Prochlorococcus marinus subsp. pastoris str. CCMP1986: one gene and its partner. The protein of the gene in region 1 interacts with the protein of each later gene in a pairwise test. Links are inferred from orthologs where the notes say so. Each region holds a gene or a part of one and is shown in the gene's direction. Other genes may lie near its edges. The genes, in order: def and TX50_RS08840.

Region 1 (7,524 bases):
CGTTCATAGAGGAGCTCATCAATTAAGTGCAAAAGCAACTGAAGAATTTGAGAATTCAAGATCTTTAATTGCAAAATATGTTAATGCTTATTCAACAAAAGAAATAATTTTTACAAGAAATGCAACTGAAGCTATAAATCTGGTTGCCAGATCATGGGGAGAATTTACTTTAAAAGAGAATGATGAAATTCTTCTATCAATAATGGAGCATCATAGTAATATTGTTCCTTGGCAAATGGTAGCTGCAAAAAACAAATGTAAACTGAAATTTGTGGGCATAGATCAAGACGGAAGATTAGATATAAATGATTTCAAGTCAAAATTAACAACGAAAACAAAACTAGTAAGCTTATTACATATAAGCAACACTTTAGGGTGCTGTAATCCAATAAAAGAAATAACTAAATTAGCTAGGGATAAGGGTTCTTTAGTTCTGCTTGATGCTTGTCAAAGTTTAGCCCATCAAAAGTTAGATATTAATGAACTAGGTATAGATTTTTTAGCCGGTTCAGGACATAAATTATGTGGCCCAACAGGCATAGGTTTCTTATGGTCCAGAAAAGAAATTTTAGAAAAAATTCCTCCTTTTTTTGGAGGTGGTGAAATGATTCAAGATGTTTTTGAAGAGAAAAGTACTTGGGCTGAACTCCCTCATAAATTTGAAGCTGGTACTCCAGCTATTGCTGAAGCAATAGGATTAGCTGCAGCGATTAATTACATTAACAATATTGGGTTAGATCGAATCAGTGAATATGAAAAGGAGATTACAAAATATTTATTTAAAAAATTAAAGCAAATAGAGGATCTTGAAATAATAGGTCCTTCTCCGAAAATAGATCCAAACAGAGCTGCATTGGCAACATTTTATGTTAAAGAAATACATTCAAACGATATCGCTGAAATTCTTGATTCTAAAGGTATTTGTATCAGAAGTGGACATCACTGTTGTCAACCTCTGCATAGACATATCGGAATAAATTCAACAGCTAGAATTAGTATGAATTTCACAACTACCAAAGAAGATATAAATACTTTTATCGAAAAACTTAAGGAAACTATTAGTTTTTTAAAACTAAATTCTTAAATATTAAGAGTTTTCTCTAAAAACTCCTGAGTTTTAATAAGAACTTGTTTTTTATTATTTGTGTTTTTAAAACCATGCCCTTCATTTTCAAAAATTATGACTTCTGAATTTTTATTATTTTTAAGAAGTTTTTCTTTGATTTGTAGGGTTTTTTTGCATGAAATAACTAAATCTTTTTTTCCATGAAATAATAAAACTGGTTTTTTTAAATGATTAATTTTATAAATTGGTGATCGAAGTTTATACTCATTATGAAATTTTGAATATCTACCTATGAGAGAATTTAAATAACCTTTTTCAAATCTATGAGTGTGTTGATGCATATCGTTTAAATCCAGAACAGGATATTTACAAATCGCCACTTTAAACAAATCACCTTCACATAGAGCATTAATTGCAGTTAAACCACCAGCACTATTGCCTAAAATTGCGACTTTGGTTCTATCAACTAGATTTAACCTAATTAAATCAAGTACCAATGCTTTACAGTCGTATGAATCAAGAATACCCCATTTATAATTTAATCTCTCCCTGTACTCTCTTCCAAAACCCGAGGAACCACCATAATTCACTTCCGCAACTGTAAATCCTTTCGAAGTCCAATGCTGCACTTCGGAATTTAAAGACCCGTCAAAGCAAGCAGTAGGGCCACTATGTGCCTTAACGATTAATGGTGACTTAATAAATCTTTCAAATAGAGGCTTATAAATAAAAGAATGTGTGGGTTGATTATTAAAACCTTTAAACCAAAAAGATTCTGGTCTTGAATATTCGTTTATAGACTCAAGGGATATCTCATTTAATAATTTAGTATGGCTTTTCTCTCCAAAATCACACTCGAATAATTCTTCGAAACAACCAAAACTACAACCTCTAATAACTAATTTTTGATCACAAACATCTAAATCACCTATTGAACAAAATGGTAATTTAAGTTCTTTAATACATTCACAATTCTGATAATGCTCTAGTACCCAACTATTATCTTTTTTTGCAACACAAAATAGATTTTTAATATTTCCGGAAAAAAATGAAATTCCAGAAACCCACTGAGGCGATCCATACTCAGTCAAAGGTTTAATTATTCTTTTTTTTAGAATAATATTTTTAATATCAGTTAAATCGAGAAATAATAAATTCCACCAGCCTGTACTATCTTCAGAACAGACTAAAGTAGTATCACTCATCCAGTAAGGTTGAAAGAAAGAAACATTTTTCTCTTCATTAACAAATTTATTAGAAAAATTTTTTATGTTTTGTATCTCTCCATCATTATCAATCATTGCAAAAAATAGCTCATTTCTTTCCCAAGGCATGGAGCCAGCATTCCACTCTATCCAGGAAAATAAATCAGCTGAAATATTAGAAGATAAATTCCCCGCAAAATTATCAAATTTTTTTATTATGCGAATATCTTGTTTAGTTTTCTTTAAATTTAATGAGAATAAATAATCTCTATGTTTTATCTCACATAAACCGAATAAAAGGTTGTTTTTAGAAATAACAAATGAAGTATCAAAATTCGTTTTTATTGACTCAGTAAGTTGTCTTGGTTCCACATCGCATAGCAGATATTGATTATCATTTTTAAGTACTTTTTCTTGGACTTTGAAAATTTTTAACCACATTGCTTTTGAAAGCTGATCAACCCATATCAAATAAATATGATCATTCACCTCTATACATTGATATGATTTGCCCCCATAACCATGAAAATTGCTTTTAATATAAAAATTATCGCCCGTTAATTTTTGTGGAATTGCATTTTTATCATGAAATGGCCTAGCAAAAATAGCATTTTTTTGTGTTTGATCTCCAGGAATAATATCTACCCAGAAAATTATATTCTTAATTAGAGATAACTCTTTAAAAGATATATTTTTTTTATCGATTTGCTTAATTTTTAAATTCTTAGCATTATTCATTTAAAAAGTTTATTTCAAGATGTATTTAAAGTGCTAATATTTTTATAGCTTAACTGTTGAGTAAATAATTTTTTTTACCGTGGCAAACAATTTTTCACAACTTGCAAGAAAGTCAAAAACAAATAGTCCTATAGAAAAGGTATCTAAAGAACAAACAGGAACTCCATCACTAGAAATATATAAACTTGGTGATGATGTATTGAGAGAAAATGCTAAAAGAATAAGTAAAGTTGATAATTCCATAAGAAATTTAGCTAAAGACATGCTTCAAAGTATGTATGCAGCCAAAGGGATTGGACTTGCCGCTCCGCAAATAGGAATCAAGAAAGAGCTACTTGTAATTGATGTAAATTTTGAAGATGCTGCTGCTGAACCATTAATTTTAATAAATCCAGAAATTACTGATTATGGAACAACTTTAAATTCATATGAAGAGGGTTGTCTAAGTATCCCAGGAGTTTATTTAAACGTCGTAAGACCATCAACAATTAAATTAAGATTTAGAGATGAAATGGGCAGGCCAAGAAAAATGAAAGCTGATGGACTCTTAGCAAGATGCATTCAACATGAAATGGATCATCTCAATGGAGTTTTATTTGTTGATAGAGTTACTTCAAAAGAAGATTTGAATAAAGAACTCATCAAAGAAGGATTTCATCAAAAAGATGTAATACCAATCAAATGATTTAATTATTTAATAAAGCAATGGCTGAAACTACAATCTTTAGCAAAATAATAAATGGTGAGATTCCCTGCGAAAAGCTTCATGAAGATGAGCTTTGTTTAGCATTTAATGATATTGCCTCTCAAGCTCCAGTTCACTTTTTAGTAATTCCTAAAAAACCATTAGTCAGTTTATGCGAGTGTTTGGAGGAAGATAGAGATTTATTAGGACATCTTCTTTTAATAGGAAAAAATATTGCCAAATCTAAGCAATTAAAAAATTGGAGAACTGTTATTAATACTGGTGAAGAATCTGGACAAACAGTATTTCATTTACATATACATTTCTTAGCTGGTAGAAAAATGAGTTGGCCTCCTGGCTAAAACTCTCAAAAGAGTTTCTTTTTAGCTATAAATAAGAAAAATTAAACATGAATTCTCCAGAATCTCTCAATAATAAATCTAAAAATTTACTAGATCTAATTGCTACAAATTGGGAGAGTTTAGATGAATCTCAGAAGTTAGTTTTAACTAAAATTTGGAAAGTATTAACTTACAAATGGCAATTACAAATTTTATTTAATTTACCTTTTCTAATATGGTGGCTTATGGATATATTGATTATTAAAGTCCATGAATTTGATTTAAAATTATTATCATACCTCAACCTTCCAGATTGGGCACTTTCACTAATAGGTTTTGGGCAATCATCTTCATAGAGATATAATTTACTTACTATAAAGATATAGAAAAAATATGAATAATGTAGTGCAAAATAAATCTAAAATATTTTATCAACTACAAAAGTTAAGAAGATTAGCCCAACCATTTTTCTTACCAATTGATCAATGTAATGGCTTTCAATTTATATGGCTTTTAATATCTCTCTTATTTTGTGTAGGAGGTATTGTTCTTGTAGCTCTTACAGGCATAATTAGTTTTTTTGAAAGCATTCAACCTATTTTTCTTGATAAATACTTTGGAGGAGTAGTTAATACTGTTAATACAATATGGTCTGGCTGGTGGGGATTATTGTTTTCAGGATTATTTCTTATCGGTTCAGGAAGTTTTTTTAGTTTAAGGCGTCAACTTAAGAATCGCAGATGGGTACATTGGTTATTCCTAGCAGTCATAGTATTAATGCTTTTGGCAGTAAATGGAATTAATGCAGGAATAGGATTTATTGCTAGAGACTTAACCAATGCTTTAGTAGAGAAACAACAAGATGGATTTTATAGAATTTTAGGAATCTATGCTTGTTGCTTTGCTGTAGCGCTTCCAATTCGGGTTTCTCAAATATTCTTTACTTATAAATTAGGAATAATTTGGAGAGATTGGCTTTCAAAAAGCTTAGTTAAAGACTACATGACTAATAAAGCATACTACCAACTAAATCCTAATGATGAAGAACAAACAGATGTAGATAATCCTGACCAACGAATAACAGATGATACCAGAGCTTTTACTGGTCAAAGTTTATCCTTTACTTTGGGAGTTTTTGATGCACTTCTTACTTTTTCTCTGAACATTCTAATATTATGGAGCATTAGTACAACATTAACCTTTTCATTATTTGGATACGCAGCATTTGCTACTGCTATCTTATTAATTGCTGGAAAAAATCTTGTAAAAATTGATTTCGATCAACTTAGATATGAGGCAGACTTTAGATATGGATTAGTTCATATTAGAGATAATGCTGAATCAATAGCTTTTTATTCGGGTGAAAAACCAGAAAAAAGTGAAACAGAGAGAAGATTAGGAGAAGTGGTAAGAAACTTTAACTTACTAATAATTTGGAGAGTAATTATTGATGTAATGAGACGTTCTATTAATTATGCTGGAAACTTCTTTCCATATCTAATAATGGCAATTCCTTACTTTAGAGGAGATATTGATTATGGTCGATTTATTCAAGCAAGCTTTGCATTTGGTATGGTAGAAGGTTCTTTATTTTTTATAGTTAATCAAATAGAGGAACTTGCAAAGTTCACAGCAGGAATTGGAAGATTAGAGGGTTTTCAGTCAAAAGTTGAAAGTATCAGTCAAACCAAGCCAATAGACAATCAAAATATAATTTCTGATTATTCTTCTATTCTTATTAACAATGCCGACCTTTTTCCACCTGGGTCTGATAAAGCTATTATCAAAAACTTAAATCTGAGTATTGAAACAAATCAATCATTATTAGTAGTAGGCCCATCTGGGTGTGGCAAAACCTCTTTGTTAAGGATGATCAGCGGATTATGGGAACCCAATCAAGGATCGATTAAAAAACCAAAGACAGGTGATTTGCTATTTATACCTCAAAAACCCTATATGCTATTGGGTTCTTTAAGGGAACAATTATGTTATCCAACAGAAGTTGACAAATTTAGTGATGACCACTTAATTTCTGTTCTTAATGAAGTAAATTTAAATTCTATTGTTGATAGATATCCCAACCTTGACGTCAAACAAGATTGGCCAAGAATACTTTCATTAGGAGAACAGCAAAGATTAGCCTTTGCAAGATTACTACTTAATTCTCCGAGATTTGCTGTGTTAGATGAAGCTACTAGTGCACTCGATATTAAAACTGAAAAAAGACTATATAATTTACTAAGGGATAGAGAATTATCCTTGATAAGCGTGGGACACAGGCCTAGTTTAAAAGATTTTCATGAGAACATTTTAGAATTAAATGGACAAGGGGGCTGGAAATTATTTACTACAGATAAGTATAATTTTAAAAATTAGATTACAATCATGACTTCAAATCAAGAACAAAATAATCAGGAAGCTATGGAACTAGAAAAAACAAATTCTGAAGAAATTAAAATTGAGGAACAATCAATTGAAATTGAAGATAGATATGAGTTTGGATGGAGCAATTATTCAGAAATAACAAATGGAAGATTTGCAATGCTCGGTTTTTTAGCAATTATTTTAATTGAATTAATAAGTCAAAAATCATTTCTAAATTGGGCTGGGATATTTTAATTAGTCATCAAATCTAGAACTATTATCTCTGGGTTTATTTTTTTTTGTTCCCACAGTATACCTTCCAGTTTTATTTTTAGAGGTTGATCTTGCACTAGCTGCTGAGCTTCTTGCTTGACGAGGCTTTTTTACTTCATTGATATTTGTAGAAAATGATGCATCTTCTACTTTTTCTGTTGAAGTCTGAGATCTGATAGATGACCTTGTTGGTTTATTAGAGGAGGTAGAAGCATCCTTAAGAGAGGAATTATTTGATTTTCTAGAAACTTCTTGATTAGATAATGGCCGAGAGCCTCTTTTAATTTCACTTCTTGATGATCTTCTTTCTCCAAAACTTGCTCTTCTATCTTCATTACTCATCCTATTATCTTCAGACCGATTTCTTCTTCTCTTAGGTTCTTCATTCTCAAATTGATTAGACTCTCTTAAAGAAGGACGCCTCCTGCTGACTGCAGATTCAGGAATAGCTCTTGATATATTTCTCCTTTGCGATCTAGCTTCCATGTAATCATCTTCTAAATCATCATCTTGAGGTTTGAATCTTCTAGAAGGTCTATCAGAATCCTCAAATTGATTATAATCATCATTAAATCTATTTCTGGAAGAATTTCTAGGCATATCTGGAATCTGATCATCTTCAAAATAAGAAGATCTTCTTGCTTGATCAGTGGCAACACCTCTTAGTCGAACACTTTCATACGCAAAGAATACCGTCGTTCCTGCTAATAAAAACTGCCCAAATTGCAAAATAGGATCTAATCTCCATCCTTGAAAAAATAATATTCCTCCACATAAAAGACCTATTGCCGCAAAGAAAACATCATAATCTCTTGCCAGCGCAGGTTTAAATGACCTCAAAAAATATAGGCC
Region 2 (7,574 bases), 1.5 Mb from region 1 along the record:
ATGGGCGTCGAATTTAGCCATCGATTATCAAAGCTTGTGTAGAATAAAAAAAGGTTAAATATCCCTTACTTATTAGGATTGCTTATAAAATTGGATTCGTCATCATATTCTTAAAATATTCCTTTTACTTGTCATTTTTTATGACTTTATCAATTAGTCCGTATTCAACTGCTTCTTCAGGCGATAGAAAATAGTCTCTTTCAGTATCTTCATTAATTTTTTCTAAAGATTGATTAGTATGTTTTGCTAAAAGAGAATTTAATGTTTTTTTGAGAAATAGTATTTCTTTTGCTTGTATTTCAATTTCAACTGCTTGGCCTTGAGCACCTCCAAGTGGTTGGTGAATCATTATTCTCGAATTAGGTAAAGCTAACCTTTTCCCTTTCGCCCCCCCACTAAGGAGGAATGCCCCCATACTTGCAGCTACACCAAAACAGATTGTTACAACGTCTGGAGAGATTTGCTGCATTGTATCGTATATAGCTAATCCAGCAGTAACAGAGCCACCGGGAGAATTAATATATATTTGTATATCTTTGTGAGGATCTTCTGCTTCTAGAAATAATAATTGTGCAACTAATGAATCTGATACTTGATCATTAATCCCGGTACCTAAAAATATTATCCTTTCTCTTAATAATCTTGAATAAATATCAAATGCTCTTTCTCCTCTTCCAGATTGTTCTACTACAGTAGGAACAGCAGATCTCGATTTATCAATATCGCGAGAATTTATTGAGCTTTGGATTAAATGTTTTTTTTCAGAATACACTTAGTTAATCTCTTTCTTAATCTAATTTAAGGGTTTTTTTGCTGAATAGTTAAATTTTTTATAAATTAATTTTTTTCTTTTTTGTTTACCTTGGGTTTACTTTTAGTTTTAACTCCTTTTTTGGTAGTTGCTTTTGTGGTTGTTTTTGTGGTTAATTTTGTTGCTTTTTCATTTATTTCTTTTACTGCTGAATTTTCTTCAAGCCAAGTGATTAACTTTTCTTGTAGGAGATCGTTGCGAACTACATCTTTTAATTTCTGAATGTCAATTTGTTTTGGTGATTTAGAAATTTCATCTTCATATTCCTTCATTTTCTGATCTATTTCTTCATTATCGACTGTGATTTTTTCTCTTTCTGATAATGCTTTTAAAGCTAAATTTCTTTGAACATTTTTTTCAGCTTGAGGACGAGTTGATTCTGCTAAAGATTTCACCAATTCTGGAGTAAATGTTGATTTAATATCCATGCCTTGTTGAGCAAATCTTTGCGCTGTTTGTTCAATATTATTTCTAACTTCAATATCAATCATTGCTTTTGGAATCTCGGCATCTAACTCTTTGGATAGTGCATCCATTAAAGCTTCAACTTTTATATTTTTTTGAGTATTATCAAAATTCTCCTTTAGTTGTTTTTCTATATCTTTTTTTAGTTCTTTTAATGAATCTTTATTTCCAGATTGTTTTGCAAAATCATCATTAAGTTCGGGTAATTCTTTTTCTTTAAGATCTTTAAGACTTATGTCAAAAATTGCTTCTTTACCTCTGGAATCTTCATGAGAATAGTCTTCAGGAAATCTTAGAGTAAGAGTTTTATTATCATCAATTTTCATACCAACAATTCCCTCAACGAAGCCTGGAATCATTTTGTTCTTTTCTAATTCAAGATCCATTGAATCACTAGATCCCCCGTCGATTTCTTTTTTGGAATCTTTGTAAACACCTTTGAAACTAACTACCGCGATGTCTCCTAACTTAGCAGGCCTGTTATTAACTGGAATAATATTTGCTAATTGATTTCTTGATTTTTCCAAAGCTTCATCTATGGATTTGGGGTCAAACTTACTTTTTTTAATCTCAACTGATAGACCTTTTGATTTTTTTAATTTAAATTCGGGTGCAATATCAGTTTGTAGAGTAATTTTTAAAGGTTTTTCCGGATTAAAAAATTTTAGTATTGATTCAAATCCATCAACTAATTCTGGTTCACTTAGTGGCTCTATTGATTCCATCTTTAAAGCTTGGTTCCAAGATTTATCAATTATTTTTTCTAGGGCAGAGGCATGTAGTTGTGTAATGCCGATTCGTTGTATTAATACTTGTTTTGGAATTTTGCCAAGCCTAAACCCAGGAATTTTGGCCGAACGACTAATTGAATTTATTGTCTCATTTACGCATGATTTGCATGTATTAGATGGTATTTCTAATTCAAGTGCAATTCTACTTTGGGGTAGTGCGGTAGTTTTTACTATTAATTCTTCTTTAATCATGTTTGAGTTTTTAAAATTATTACAATAGGCAGAATCTTAATTATTCCACATTAAGTGATTTCCTTGAAGTTAACTTTTTTGATACAGTAAGAAAAATATTAAATCTTATAATTTTTTAATTTATATAGTGAGAAATTCTCCTTTTTTACCAAATAGACCATTAAAAGTAGCTGTTTTAGGTTCTTCAGGTGCTGTTGGATCTGAACTTCTTAAAATTCTTGAAGAAAGAGACTTTCCTATCTCAGAATTAGTTTTGCTTTCATCTCAGCGGTCAGAAGGGAAAATAGTCAAATGGAAAGGAGAAGAAATTATTACTAAAAAAGCTTCAAAAGAAGAATTTTTGAATGTTGATTTAGTTCTTGCTTCCGCAGGTGGAAGTATTTCAAAACAGTGGCTATCTACAGTTAAAGATCAAAATGCTGTACTAATTGATAATTCAAGTGCATTCAGATTAGAAAATGATGTTCCTCTTGTTGTTCCGGAAGTAAATGCTTGTGAAGCTTTAAAGCATAATGGTGTCATCGCTAATCCGAATTGCACAACAATATTACTGACTCTAGTTTTAGCTCCTTTGAATAAAATTTCTCCGATTAAAAGAGTAATCGTTTCAACTTATCAATCGGTAAGTGGAGCTGGTCAATTAGCAATGGAGGAATTACAGTTTTTAACTAAGAAATATTTGCAGGGAGATCCCAAAGAAAGTGAAGTCTTACCATATTCCTTAGCATTTAATCTCTTTCTACATAATTCACCAATGCTTTCAAATAATTACTGCGAAGAAGAGATGAAAATGACAAATGAAACTCGCAAAATACTAAATATTACTGATTTAAAACTGTCTTCAACATGCGTTCGAGTTCCCGTTCTTAGAGCTCATTCTGAATCAGTGAATGTTGAATTTGATGATGTTATCAAACCTTCTTATGCTATTAATCAATTGAAAAAAGCTAAAGGTTTAGAAATAATAGAAGATTATGAAAAAAATAGGTTCCCGATGCCAAATGATGTGATGGGAAGAGATAATATTGCGGTAGGAAGAATAAGAACTGATATTAGTAATTCTAATGGATTAGAATTATGGTTATGTGGAGATCAAATAAGGAAAGGAGCAGCACTTAATGCTGTTCAAATAGCAGAATTATTAATTGCAAAAAAATGATTCCCAACAATACTAAATTTTCTAATCCATTATTCGGAAGAATTTTGACAGCTATGGTTACTCCATTTAAAAAAAATGGTGCAGTTGATTATGAATTAGCTATTAAACTTTCTAATTACCTTTGTGAAAATGGCTCTGATGGAATTGTGCTATGTGGGACCACAGGAGAGTCTCCAACTCTTACATGGGCTGAACAACATAATTTGTTTGTTGCAGTAAAAGGTTCTTTAAATTCTAGATCTAAAGTTATTGTTGGTACAGGTAGTAACTGTACCAGTGAGGCTATAGAAGCTACCCAAAAAGCTTATGAATTTGGTGCGGATGGTGCTTTAGTTGTTGTCCCTTACTACAATAAGCCCCCTCAAGAAGGTCTTTATAAACACTTTAGTTCTATAGCTAATGCAGCTAGTGATTTGCCTTTAATGTTGTATAACATCCCTGGAAGAACTGGTTGTAATTTATTACCCACCACTGTAAATAAACTTATGAATTTCCCAAATATTCTCAGTATTAAAGCAGCAAGCGGTAGAATAGAGGAAGTGACAGAGTTAAGGGCGGCGTGCGGCTCTAAACTTTCAATATATAGTGGCGATGATTCATTGTTGCTTCCTATGTTATCTGTTGGTGCTGTTGGTGTAGTAAGCGTAGCTAGCCACATTGTTGGGTTGCAGCTTAAAACTATGATTGAATCATTTCAAAAAGGTGAAATATCTATTGCTCTTGATATTCATGAAAAACTGCAACCACTTTTCAAGGCACTCTTTGAAACGACAAATCCAATTCCCATCAAAGCAGCTTTAGAACTACGAGGTTGGCAAGTTGGTTCTCCTAGGAATCCATTAACGCCTCTTATTAAAGAAAAGAGAGAAAGCTTACTTCAGATAATTCAAAATCTGTCTTTGTAAATACTTTTTTTAACGCTTTAATAAAGTTACTTTGACTTTAATAACCACATTTTTAGCTTGTTAAAATACTTCTATTATGAATTCAAATCAAATCAAATCAAATAATACTCAAACCTTATCTCAAACAAAAAGATCAATTGAACCTGCTTTAAAAATTATTCCATTAGGGGGTCTTCATGAAATAGGTAAAAATACATGTGTTTTTGAATACCAAGATGACATCATTTTAATAGATGGGGGACTCGCTTTTCCAAGTGATGGCATGCATGGAGTGAATGTTGTTATGCCTGATACATCCTATTTGCAAGCTAACTTAAATAGATTTCGTGGAATGATAGTAACCCATGGTCACGAAGACCATATTGGTGGAATTTCTCATCATTTAAAGAAATTTAATATTCCTGTGATTTATGGTCCACCTTTAGCGATATCAATGCTTAAAGGAAAAATGGAAGAAGCAGGTGTGGCTGATAGGACAACAACACAGACTATAGAACCAAGGCAAGTTGTCAAACTTGGCCAGCATTTTTCATTAGAATTTATACGTAATACTCACTCAATTGGGGATAGTTTTTCTTTAGCTCTAACTACTCCAGTAGGTGTTGTTTTCTTTACTGGGGATTTTAAATTTGATCATCTGCCACCTGATAACAAACATGCTGATATTGAAAGAATGGCATTTTATGGAGAGAAGGGTGTTCTTTGCTTACTCTCGGACTCTACAAATTCCGAAGTAAAGGGTTTTGTTCCTTCAGAAATTTCTGTTTTTCCAAATTTAGATCGAATAATATCTGAAGCCAAAGGTAGAGTTATGCTTACCACTTTTGCAAGTTCAACCCATAGAGTTGCGATGGTGATCCAATTAGCAATGAAGCATGGACGTAAAATTGGATTAATGGGACGGTCAATGTTAAATGTTGTTGGTAAATGTCGTGAATTAGGTTATATAAAGTGTCCTGACGATCTCTTTTTCCCAATTAAAAGCATAAGAGATTTACCTGATAGAGAAACTCTACTCTTAATGACAGGTAGTCAAGGTGAGGTAATGGCTGCATTAAGTAGGATTGGAAGAGATGAACATCCACACGTTAAACTCAAAACTACGGATACAGTAATTTTTTCTTCCAGTCCAATTCCAGGAAATACAATTTCTGTAGTGCATAGTATTGATAGGTTAATTAAATTGGGAGCTAATGTTATTTATGGTAAAGAACATGGAATTCATGTTTCTGGTCATGGATGTAGAGATGATCAAAGATTGATGCTAGCGTTAATTAAACCAAAGTTTTTTGTTCCAGTACATGGCGAATATAGAATGCAAGTTTTGCATGGTAAAACCGCTGAATCGATGGGCGTAGATCCCAATAATATACTCATCCTTGATAATGGAGACACAATTGAGCTTAGAGCTGATTCAATGATTCAAGGAGATCCAGTAAAGTCTGGAATTGAAATGCTGGATAATACAAGGACTTGTGTGGTAGATGCAAGAGCTCTAAAAGAGAGACAGCAGTTAGCAGATGATGGAATAGTTACTGTTTTAGCCCCTATAAGTACAGATGGTAATATGGTAGCTCCACCACGAGTAAGTTTAAGAGGGGTAGTAATATCAGCTGATCCAAGAAAAATGTCAATGTGGACCGAAAGGGAGATAAATTGGGTATTAGAAAACCGCTGGAAACAATTATCAAGACAAACCAGTCCCAATAGTTTTGAAGTTGATTGGATTGGGGTCCAAAGAGAGATTGAAAATGGTTTAACTAGAAGAATGCGAAGAGAATTACAAGTAGAGCCATTAATTCTATGCTTAGCTCAACCTGCTCCAAGCGGAACCCGAGCTTATAAACCTCAAATAGTTAATGAGCAAAATCATCATCCAAAAAATAAACATTATCCAAATGTTAATAATCAAAATATAAACCGCAATCAAAATAATTATAAAAATAATCCATCAGCTAGAAATACAAATCAAGTAAAGAATAATCAATCTGTAAAAGATTCTGTTAAAACTCCAGTGGCTAAGACAGAGGAGGCACCTGCAGGTAGGACTAGAAGAAGGAGATCTGCAGTATCAAACTAGTTTTTTTCTAGATTTATATAGTCCTTATTCCAAACAATCTCAAATCCATCTGGTAAATCTATTTTGCCTCTATCTTTCACAAGAATTGAAGAAGCTAAATGAGTTAAATTTTTTGAGCTTAATTGTTTTGTACAATCCTTTTTTAGAAAAGTATTTAAAATAGTACATCTTGCTTCAATGCATAAGCTATTTAATAATTCCCTCTTTACACCAATTGCATCTTCACAATAAAGGGATGCAAGCTTACTGAGATCATTTTGCTCATTCTTATAATTGCTCATTTTTTCTGCAAAACTATTTATCCTCTTAGAACAACCAGGATACATAGTTTCTAAAATAGGAATAATTTCTTTTCTTACAATATTTCTCTTAATTGTTAGATCACAGTTAGTCGGGTCTTCCCAAATGGGAATGTTTTGAAGTTGGCAAAACTTTTTGGTATCTTCTCTAGAAAATATCAATAATGGTCTTATTAAAAAAATGTGATGTTTAAGTAATCTTTTTTTGTTGATATTGCTTAGTCCTGCATAATTGCTTCCTCTAGCTAAATTTAATAAAAATGTTTCTGCATTATCTGTATTCGTGTGACCAGTTAACAAGTAAATATCAATTTCCTTTTGGTTCTCAATTAATAATTGATTTGCCCTTTCACTTAATTTCTTGTATCTCCAATCTCTTGCTTTTTCTTCAGAAGAAATATTATTTTTATTTGCTTGATCAAAAAAGAATGAAATATTTTTTTTATTACAGTAACTTTTCAATTCAAGTGCATATTTCGCTGATTTTTTATGCCATTGATGATCTCCATGCCAAACATTCACAAACCAATTATGTTGCGTTTTCATATCGTTGATTAGGTTCAATAAAGCCATCGAATCTTGTCCTCCAGAAACTGCTATTAATAGATTTGCTCCATCAGGAATTAATGTTTTATTGCCCAAAATTTCTTTGTGCAGGAGATGATGCCAAGATGTCCAATTTTTTTGCGACGAATTTTTATCAGACATATTGTTTAACTCAGATAATATTTTTTTAAAAATTCACTGTTTTAATAAAACAATGTCACAATCAGGTAATAAATTCATCAAATCTATGAGTCTGATTAATCTTTTGCCACAAAAAATTCAAGAAGAGCTTAGCAGTAAAACTTTACTCAAAGTTATTTCAGGAT

The links.
Region 2: the proteins of def (region 1) and TX50_RS08840 interact in binary tests that used the Escherichia coli proteins (3 or more experiments, as listed by UniProt). The link is inferred for Prochlorococcus marinus subsp. pastoris str. CCMP1986 from one-to-one orthologs.

What each region holds. Positions count from the first base shown.
Region 1 is NC_005072.1:67,933-75,456, reverse strand. The notes cover bases 2,043-4,891. They hold def (peptide deformylase), read left to right. Parts: upstream 2,043-3,088; coding sequence 3,089-3,694; downstream 3,695-4,891. Other genes in these bases: TX50_RS00345 (ABC transporter ATP-binding protein/permease), read left to right, coding at 4,429-4,891; TX50_RS00350 (hypothetical protein), read left to right, coding at 4,104-4,391; TX50_RS00355 (histidine triad nucleotide-binding protein), read left to right, coding at 3,715-4,056; TX50_RS00365 (alpha/beta hydrolase family protein), read right to left, coding at 2,043-3,009. In the rest of the region: TX50_RS00370 (SufS family cysteine desulfurase), read left to right, coding at 1-1,084; more of TX50_RS00365, read right to left, coding at 1,081-2,042; more of TX50_RS00345, read left to right, coding at 4,892-6,411; TX50_RS00340 (chlorophyll a/b-binding protein), read left to right, coding at 6,421-6,654; TX50_RS00335 (Ycf66 family protein), read right to left, coding at 6,655-7,524. UniProt on the Escherichia coli protein: Removes the formyl group from the N-terminal Met of newly synthesized proteins. Requires at least a dipeptide for an efficient rate of reaction. N-terminal L-methionine is a prerequisite for activity but the enzyme has broad specificity at other positions.
Region 2 is NC_005072.1:1,580,793-1,588,366, reverse strand. What follows is about bases 1,504-4,402. They hold TX50_RS08840 (aspartate-semialdehyde dehydrogenase), read left to right. Parts: upstream 1,504-2,386; coding sequence 2,387-3,418; downstream 3,419-4,402. Other genes in these bases: TX50_RS08830 (ribonuclease J), read left to right, coding at 4,400-4,402; dapA (4-hydroxy-tetrahydrodipicolinate synthase), read left to right, coding at 3,415-4,323; tig (trigger factor), read right to left, coding at 1,504-2,259. Outside these bases: ATP-dependent protease ATP-binding subunit ClpX, read right to left, coding at 1-21; ATP-dependent Clp endopeptidase proteolytic subunit ClpP, read right to left, coding at 125-772; more of tig, read right to left, coding at 838-1,503; more of TX50_RS08830, read left to right, coding at 4,403-6,403; tRNA lysidine(34) synthetase TilS, read right to left, coding at 6,400-7,410; TX50_RS08820 (DUF561 domain-containing protein), read left to right, coding at 7,496-7,574.